2 regions of the Streptomyces sp. AC602_WCS936 genome follow, and region 2 is predicted to be linked to the other one. Evidence: riboswitches for the same ligand, from Rfam matches in the RefSeq annotation. Region 2 holds a riboswitch; the other holds the start of a gene.
The links. A riboswitch is a leader RNA that binds a small molecule or an ion and turns the genes downstream of it on or off. The one in region 2 is predicted to bind S-adenosylmethionine.
Positions count from the first base shown of each region.

Region 1: it holds a riboswitch for S-adenosylmethionine, as region 2 does, so the genes downstream of both, thrC (threonine synthase) here and KUM03_RS28410 (aminotransferase class V-fold PLP-dependent enzyme) in region 2, are expected to answer to the same signal.

Region 1 covers NZ_JAGMUF010000016.1:23,789-28,338, reverse strand. Annotated here, with positions in the region: gene KUM03_RS07260 (cold-shock protein) at 329-532, opposite strand; gene KUM03_RS07255 (MoaD/ThiS family protein) at 939-1,214, opposite strand; gene thrC (threonine synthase) at 1,308-2,621, opposite strand; SAM riboswitch class I at 2,640-2,787, opposite strand; gene KUM03_RS07245 (glucosyl-3-phosphoglycerate synthase) at 2,922-3,866, shown strand; gene KUM03_RS07240 (hypothetical protein) at 3,879-4,532, opposite strand.
Region 2 covers NZ_JAGMUF010000090.1:672,591-677,140, forward strand. Annotated here, with positions in the region: gene KUM03_RS28400 (cytochrome bc complex cytochrome b subunit) at 1-867, shown strand, start outside; gene trpD (anthranilate phosphoribosyltransferase) at 999-2,063, shown strand; SAM riboswitch class IV at 2,153-2,269, shown strand; gene KUM03_RS28410 (aminotransferase class V-fold PLP-dependent enzyme) at 2,415-3,797, shown strand; gene KUM03_RS28415 (glycerate kinase) at 3,722-4,550, opposite strand, start outside.

The DNA of each region.
Region 1 (4,550 bases), on a different contig from region 2:
AAGTGGTCCCTCCAGGACTGGGGGTGATTCCTTCGGACCGCGCCCGCGCCCGCGACGGACGGCTCGCCGGCCTCGTGGTTCCTTCCCCACCCGGCCCGCGGGCCTCACCGACCCGGTCCTTCGTTGTCACTCTCACCTTCAGAGTGCTAACGCCAATGATTAGCACTCGCCCCCATCGAGTGCAAGCGCCTCTCGGGGATCGGCGCCCTCGGTCAGCCACCCGCGAACAGGGAACCGGGGGTCCGTCCGGGCAGCCCGAAGGGCCCGCACCCCGGGTGAGGTGCGGGCCCTTCGGAGAAGAACCGTTTGCTTGCGGTGGCCGAACGTCTCAGGCGCTGAGGCGAACCATGTCGGCCTGCGGGCCCTTCTGACCCTGCGAGATCTCGAACTCGACCCGCTGGCCTTCTTCGAGGGTGCGGTAGCCGTCCATCTGAATCGCGCTGTAGTGGACGAAAACATCCGCACCACCGTCGACCGCGATGAAGCCGTACCCCTTCTCCGCGTTGAACCACTTGACGGTGCCCTGAGCCATGCCTAACTCCCCTATTACTGGCCCTTGCACAGATCCGCACTTCGCGGACCCGGGTCAGACCTCACCCCCCACGACTGGGGGCGTGCGCCGGAACGCGTCGACCGCGGCTGAATGTATCTGTCCAACTGCCGTCTGCAACAGGTCAATCGGACGAGAAATCTGGACGCACCCGGTCCGCAATATGGCGAGCTTTCGCCTGAATTCGGGTCAAGTCGGGTGTCACAAAAGGAGCAAAAGCCGCGAAATGCGCCTGCATTTTGGCTGCATCTTGTCGGGCGCAAAGCAGGAATTCAGGGCTCCGGATCTTTCGATCGGGAGCGCGTTCCCCAACTCTACCGCGCTCAATCACATGGAATTGCCCCCTCCGCTTCTCTCACGGAGGGGGCAATGGACACTACGAGGCGTGTCAGCCGCCGGCGACCGCCGGGATGATGGAGACGCCCGCGCCGTCCGGCGTGGCGGTCTCGAGGCCCTGCTCGAAACGCACGTCGTCGTCGTTGACGTACACGTTGACGAAGCGGCGCAGCTTGCCCTGGTCGTCCAGGACGCGGGCGGCGATGCCGGTGTGGTTCTTCTCCAGATCGGCGATGACCTCCCCGAGGTTCGCGCCGTCGGCGCTGACCTCGGCCTGCCCACCCGTGTAGGTGCGCAGGATGGTCGGGATACGAACGGTGACGCTCACTTCAAAACCTCCGGTCAGGTGATTGTCCAGGGGCGCGGGGAACTGCGCGACCAGCCCCCACCGGCCCGCAGACGAAAACGGTGGAGTGGTCCCTCAAACGAGACCGGCCTCGCGGAACGAATCCAGGCTGGGACGAATCGTCGCGGTCAACCCCGTACCCGCCACCGCATCCAGCGTCTTCAGACCATCCCCCGTGTTCAGCACGACCGTGGTCAGCGACGGGTCCAGTACGCCGTCCTCGACCAGCTTCTTCGTCACGCCCACCGTCACACCGCCGGCGGTCTCCGCGAAGATGCCCTCCGTGCGGGCGAGCAGCTTGATCGCGTCGACGACCTGCTCGTCGGTCACGTCCTCCACGGCGCCACCCGTGCGGCGCGCGATGTCGAGGACGTACGGCCCGTCCGCCGGGTTGCCGATGGCCAGCGACTTGGCGATGGTGTCCGGCTTCTGCGGGCGTACGACGTCGTGCCCGGCCTTGTACGCCGTGGACACCGGCGAGCAGCCCTCGGCCTGGGCGCCGAAGATCTTGTACGGCTTGTCCTCGACCAGCCCGAGCTTGATCAGTTCCTGGAGCCCCTTGTCGATCTTCGTCAGCTGGGAGCCGGAGGCGATCGGGACGACGATCTGGTCGGGCAGCTGCCAGCCGAGCTGCTCGCAGATCTCGTACGCGAGGGTCTTGGAACCCTCCGCGTAGTACGGGCGCAGGTTGACGTTGACGAAGCCCCAGCCCTCGCCGGCCGGGTCGCCGATCAGTTCCGAGCAGAAGCGGTTGACGTCGTCGTAGTTGCCCTCGATGCCGACCAGCTCACCGCCGTAGACGGCGGCCATGACGACCTTGCCCTGCTCCAGGTCGTGCGGGATGAACACGCAGGACCGGAAGCCGGCGCGGGCGGCGGCGGCGCCGACGGCACCGGCGAGGTTGCCGGTGGAGGAGCAGGAGAGGGTGGTGAAGCCGAAGGCGCGGGCGGCCTCCAGGGCCTGGGCGACGACGCGGTCCTTGAAGGAGTGCGTCGGGTTGCCGGAGTCGTCCTTGACGAACAGCTTGCCGGCCTCGACACCCAGCTCGCGGGCCAGGTTGTCGGCCTTGACCAGCTTGGTCCAGCCCGGGTTGATGTTCGGCTTGGTCGCCACGTCGGCGGGGACGGGCAGCAGCGGCGCGTAGCGCCAGATGTTCGCGGGGCCCGCCTCGATCCGCTTCCGCAGCTCCTCGGTGTCGTACGCCGAGAAGTCGTAGGCGATCTCCAGCGGGCCGAAACACTCCTCGCAGGCGAAGAGCGGACCGAGCGGCACGCGGTGACCGCACTCGCGGCAGGAGAGCGCCGCGGCGGGACCGAGGTCGACCGGGGAGGCGGCGGAGGGGGTGGAAGCGGAGGTGTCGGTGGTGCTTGCGACAGTCTGCACAGCCATGTGAGGCGAGGCCCTTTCTCCTCATCTTCCTCACGACGCATCTCGCCGTGAGACGGATTTGGCACCTTCCCTAGCCGGGAGCCTCGCCACGTCCGTGTGACAAGAACCGACTGGAGGGTTGCCGGGGCTTCATCGGGCCGTATCCCTCTGCCCCTCTGGATGAGCGGTGTTCAGTTGTTGGTCACGCGGCGACCCCGGCATGCGATGGTCGCCCGCGTTGTTCAAGACTGTAACCGACGGCCACGACAGTTGAGATAGTCGTCCGAACCGCGAGATGGATCACAGAGGGAGCCGGAGACCGTGCTGGAAGAAGTCGAGCGCTGGCTCAGCGCACGCTCCTGGTCCGTGCGGGACCGGCCGATCCAGCAGCTCATGGGCGCCAAGCACGCCGGCGGGCAGTCGGTCAGCGTGGTGCTGCCCGCCCTCGACGAGGAGGCGACCGTCGGCGACATCGTCTCGGTGATCCGCCGGGAACTGATGGAGCGGGTGCCGCTCGTCGACGAGCTGGTGGTGGTGGACTCCGGGTCGCGGGACCGCACGTCGGAGGTGGCCGCGGCGGCGGGCGCGCGGGTCGTGCACCGGGACACGATCCTGCCGCGCGTCCCGGCGGTGCCCGGCAAGGGCGAGGTGCTGTGGCGCTCGCTGCTGGTCACCGGGGGCGACATCGTCTGCTTCGTCGACGCCGACCTGCGCGAGTTCCGCGCCGACTTCGTCTCCGGCATCGTGGGCCCGCTGCTCACCGACCCGGACGTGCACCTCGTCAAGGCCATGTACGACCGCCCGCTCGGCGCGGCTCCCGGGCAGGGCGGCCGGGTCACGGAGCTGATGGCCCGCCCGCTGCTCAACATGCACTGGCCGCGGCTGGCCGGTTTCGTCCAGCCGCTCGGCGGCGAGTACGCGGCCCGCCGCTCCCTGCTCGAACAGCTCCCCTTCCCCGTCGGCTACGGCGTCGAGCTGGGGATGCTGGTCGACGCCCTGCACCTGGTGGGGCTGGACGCCCTCGCGCAGGTCGACGTCGGCGTCCGCAGGCACCGGCACCAGGACGGCCAGGCGCTGGGCCGGATGTCCGCCGCGATCTACCGCACCGCCCAGCTCCGGCTGGCCCGCGGCCATCTGGTCCGGCCCGCCCTCACCCAGTTCGAGCGGGGCGCCGACGGCTTCGAGCCGCGCACGTACTCCGTGGACACGGAGGAGCGGCCCCCGATGACGGAGATCGCCGAGTACGCGGCCCGCCGGGTGGCGTGAGGGCGGGGCGCCTCAGCCGGTGACGCCGTCCGACCAGCGCCAGGTGCCGCCGGAGTCCGGCTCGCAGGTCAGGTACTCGCCGCCGCGGCCGTGGGTGCTCAGGCCGCGGTGCTTCTTGGCGCAGAACTGGCCGTCGGCGTAGCAGTTGCCGGCGGGGCTGGTCAGCTCGCAGGCGCCGGTGCCGCCGCCGGTGCCCCCGGTGCCCGTGTCCTTCGTCTTCTCCGGTGCGGGGGTGGGGGCCGGTTCCGGCGTGTGCAGCAGGCTCCCGGCGCAGTCGCGGCCGTCGCGGGGAACGGTGAACGTCACGCCGTCGGGGCCGTCGGTCTGCTCGCAGACCTCCTCGCCGGGACCCCAGGAGGACGCCTGCCGTCCGGTGCCCTGGAGCTGGACGGTGTAGTCGAGACCGGCCTGCTTGGCGGAGGCGACGGCCGACCCGACGCCGCGGCCGGTGAAGTCCGGCAGCGTGACGGGCGTGGGGGTCGGGGTCGGGGTCGGGGTCGGGGACTGTGCGGCGGGGGATGCCTCGGGGGTGGGGCTGGGGCTCTGTGCGGCGGTGGCCGTCGCGGGCCGCTCGTCCGCCTGCGTACCGGCGCTTCCGTCGCCGCAGCCGGCCAGCGTCAGCGCGGAGGCCGCGACCAGTGCCGCGGAGGCCGCGAGTCTGCGCATGCGTATACGAACGGGCAC
Region 2 (4,550 bases):
GGCATGCCGCTGCTGCCGGTGTACATGGCGAAGGCGGGAGGCTTCTTCTTCCTGGTCTTCGGTGTCATCGCGGCCATCGCCGGCATCGCCTCGGTCAACCCGATCTGGAGCATCGGCCCCTACCGGCCGGACATGGTGTCCACCGGCGCCCAGCCGGACTGGTACATGGGCTTCGCCGAGGGTCTGGTCCGCGCCATGCCGGGCTGGGAGATCAACTTCTGGGGCCACACACTGGTCCTGGGTGTGTTCATCCCGCTGGTGATCTTCGGTATCTTCCTCGCGGTCATCGCCCTCTACCCGTTCATCGAGTCGTGGGTGACCGGGGACAAGCGCGAGCACCACATCCTGGACCGCCCGCGCAACGCCCCGACCCGTACGGCCTTCGGTGTCGCCTGGGTCACCGCGTACATGATCATGCTGATCGGTGGTGGCAACGACATCGTCGCCACGCACTTCCACCTGTCGATCAACGCGGTCACCTGGTTCGTCCGCATCGGGTTCTTCGTCGGCCCGGTCATCGCCTTCGTGATCACCAAGCGGATCTGCCTCGGCCTCCAGCGCCGGGACAAGGAGAAGGTGCTGCATGGGCGCGAGTCCGGCATCATCAAGCGCCTGCCGCACGGTGAGTTCATCGAGGTGCACGAGCCGCTCAGCCAGGAGCAGCTGCACACGCTCACGGCCCACGAGCAGTACAAGCCGGCCGAGATCGGCCCGACGGTCGACGAGAACGGCGTCCGGCGCAAGGTGAAGCGCACGGACAAGCTGCGCGCCAAGCTCAGCAAGTCGTACTACGGCGAGGAGTCGCAGATTCCGAAGCCGACCGTCGAGGAGTACAAGGAGATCACGAGCGGCCACGGCCACCACTGACCCTCCAGCGTCGCCACACCACGGTCGAAGGGCCCCGTCCGTTCCGCGGACGGGGCCCTTCGCCGTGCCCGGGGCTGGATAGGGTGGGAGCACACCTTCTTTCCGTCATGCACACGATTCAGGAGCGGCTCATGAGCGCTTTGACCCCCGCTGGAGGCGACACCGCGGCGGGCCGCTCCTGGCCCGCCCTGCTGAACGGACTGGCCGACGGCCGGGACCTGACCGCCGACGAGACCGCCTGGGCGCTGGACGTGATCATGCGCGGCGAGGCGACCGACGCGCAGATCGCCGGCTTCGCGGTCGGCCTCCGCTTCAAGGGGGAGACCGTCGAGGAGATCTCCGGTCTCGTCCGCACCATGTACGCGCACGCCAACGTGATCGAGGTACCGGGGCGGACGGTCGACATCGTCGGCACCGGCGGCGACGGCGCGAAGACCGTCAACATCTCCACCATGTCGGCGATCGTGGTGGCCGGCACCGGCGCCAAGGTCGTCAAGCACGGCAACCGGGCCGCCTCCTCGGCGTCGGGGGCCTCCGACGTCCTGGAGAAGCTGGGCGTCAATCTGGAGCTGACGCCGAAGCGGGTGGCGGAGGTCGCCGAGGAGGCCGGCATCACCTTCTGCTTCGCCGTGAAGTTCCACCCCGCGCTGCGCCACGTGGCGGCGGCCCGCGGCCAGCTCGGCATCCGCACGGTCTTCAACTTCCTGGGCCCGCTGACCAACCCGGCGGGCGTGAAGTCCCAGGCGATCGGCGTCGCGCACGCCCGGATGGCGCCGATCATCGCCGGTGTCTTCGCCGAACGCGGGCACTCCTCCCTGGTCTTCCGCGGCGACGACGGCCTCGACGAGCTGACCACGACCGCCACCTCGCGCGTCTGGGTCGTGCGGGACGGCCGGGTGACCGAGGAGACCTTCGACCCGCGGGACGTCGGCCTCGAACTGGTCCCGGTCGAGGCGCTGCGCGGCGCCGACGCCTCCTACAACGCCGACGTCGCCCGCCGCCTGCTGGCCGGCGAGAGGGGCCCCGTGCGGGACGCGGTGCTGCTGAACTCCGCGGCGGCCCTGGTGGCCCTGGAGCCCGGCGACGGCCCGCTCACCGACCAGATCCGGGCCGGCATGGACCGGGCCGCCGAGTCGATCGACTCCGGCGCGGCCAGGAGGGCCCTGGAGCGCTGGGTGGCGGCGACCAACGCGTAGCCCGCCGTCTCCGTGCGACGTGTGACGTGCGTCCCGCGATCCGGACTCGGGTTGCGGGGCGCCGATCACTTCCCATAGGTTTTTCGACAGGTCATGAGTGACAGTCATGAGGCCCCGGCCGACTGTCCGGCAACCCTCCGTCCGTGGCGGGGTGCCCCGGGTGAAGACCAGGCCGTGGACAGCAAGGTTCACGGCAAGCGCGGACCCCTCGCGAAACCAGGGGTCCTGGGTCGTCCGAGGGAGTCTTCCGTGAACCAGCGAATGCGATAGGGCCGCAGAGCCCCGCTTCCGCACACACCTTCTTCTCTTTCACAGCGCCCTGCTGCGCGCTGGTCCTCACGGGAGTCCGCCATGTCCGTACCCACCGCTGTCGCCACCCCGCTGCCCGTTCTCGGCCGCGATGTCACCGTCCCGCTCGTCACCGGCGGAGAGGTCACCTACGCCGCGCTCGACTACGCCGCCAGCGCGCCCGCCCTCCAGCGGGTCTGGGACGACGTGGCGGCCTACGCCCCCTACTACGGCAGCGTGCACCGCGGGGCCGGGTACCTGTCGCAGCTGTCGACCGACCTGTTCGAGAACGCCCGCAGGTCCGTCACCGAGTTCCTCGGCTGTCGGGACACCGACCAGGTGGTCTTCACCCGGTCCACCACCGACTCCCTCAACCTGCTCGCCGCCGCGCTGCCGGCCGGCTGCCGGGTCTTCGTCTTCGAGACCGAGCACCATGCCTCGCTGCTGCCCTGGCGGGACGCGGACGTGACCTACCTCGACGCCCCGCGCACCCCGGCGCAGGCCGTCGAGACCCTGGAGCGCGCCCTCGCCGCCCGTGAGCCCTACGGACCCGCGCTGGTCTGCGTCACCGGCGCCTCCAACGTCACCGGCGAGCTGTGGCCGGTGCGGGAACTGGCCGCCGCCGCGCACGCCCACGGCGCCCGGATCGTGCTCGACGCCGCCCAGCTCGCCCCGCACCACCCCGTCTCGGTGGCCGACCTGGACGTGGACTGGGTCGCCTTCTCCGGGCACAAGCTGTACGCCCCCTTCGGCTCCGGCGTGCTGGCCGGCCGCGCCGACTGGCTGCGCGAGGCGGAGCCGTACCTCGCGGGCGGCGGCGCCAGCCGCAGCGTCTCCCGGCGCGCCGACGGCGGCGTGGACGTGCGGTGGCACGACAGCGCCGCCCGGCACGAGGCGGGCTCGCCCAACGTCATCGGCGCCTACGCGATCGCCTCCGCCTGCAAGGCGCTCACCGAGGCCGGGTTCGACACACTGGTCGCGCGCGAGGAGTACCTGATCGGGAAGGTGCGTGAAGGGCTCGCCGAGGTGCCCGAGGTGCGGGTGCTGTCCCTCTTCGGCGACGACGCCCCCCGCGTCGGCGTGCTCTCCTTCGTCGTCGAGGGCTGGAACAGCTCCCACTTCGCCGCCGCGCTCTCCGCCGAGTACGGCATCGGCGTGCGCGACGGTCTCTTCTGCGCCCACCCGCTGGTGCGCACCCTGCTCGGCAGCGACCCCGAGACGCAGGGCGAGTGCGGCGCCCCCGAGGCGGCGCCCGGCGAGAAGTCCCTCAACGCCATCCGCGTCAGCTTCGGCGCCGGCACCCCGGACGAGCACGTCGAGCGGTTCGTGGACGCCGTCAAGGAGCTGGTGAGCGACGGCGCCCGCTGGAACTACCGCACCGAGGACGGCCGTTGCGTGCCCGACACGTCCACCGCCGACACCGCCGCCGGGACCTCCACGGTCTGAGCCGCCCGGCCCGGCAGCCGCGAGCCGAGCAGGACCATCCGCAGGGCCCGCTCGGTGGCGTCCGTGAGGAGTTCCGCGGCGCGCACCAGCGCGTCCGCCAACGCCATCGGCGCCGGCATGATGCCGTGGAAGGCGTCCACCCCGGGCACCTCGTGCGCGCCCTCGCCGAGCGTGCCGGCCAGCGCCAGGACGGGACGGCCGTGCAGCTTGGCACGCCGGGCCACCTCGGCCGGGACCTTGCCGCGCGGCGTCTGGTGGTCGAGGGCGCCCTCGGCGGTGAGCACGAGGTCGGCGCGGGCCAGCCGGGCGTCCAGGTCGAGGTGGTCGAGGAGGACGTCGAAGCGGGGCAGCAGCCGGGCCCCGACGGCGGCCAGACCCGCGCCCAGCCCGCCGGAGGCGCCGGTACCGGGGCCCGTGCGCAGGTCGGCGCCGATCACACCCAGGTCGCGGGTGAGGACGCGCGCCCAGTTCTCCAGCCCGGCCGACAACTCCTCGACCTGCGCGGGCGTCGCCCCCTTCTGCGGGCCGAACACCCGCGCCACGCCCCGCTCCCCGCACAGCACGTTGAACGGGTTGCAGGCGACCAGCAGCTCGGTGTCCTTCAGGCGGGGGTCGAGGCCTGCCGGATCGATGCGGGCGAGGCGGACCAGTTCCCGTCCGCCGTGCGGGAGTTCGAAGCCGTCCGCGTCCAGCAGCCGGGCGCCGAGCGCCTGGAGCGCCCCCGCGCCCCCGTCGGACGTACCCGAGTCGCCG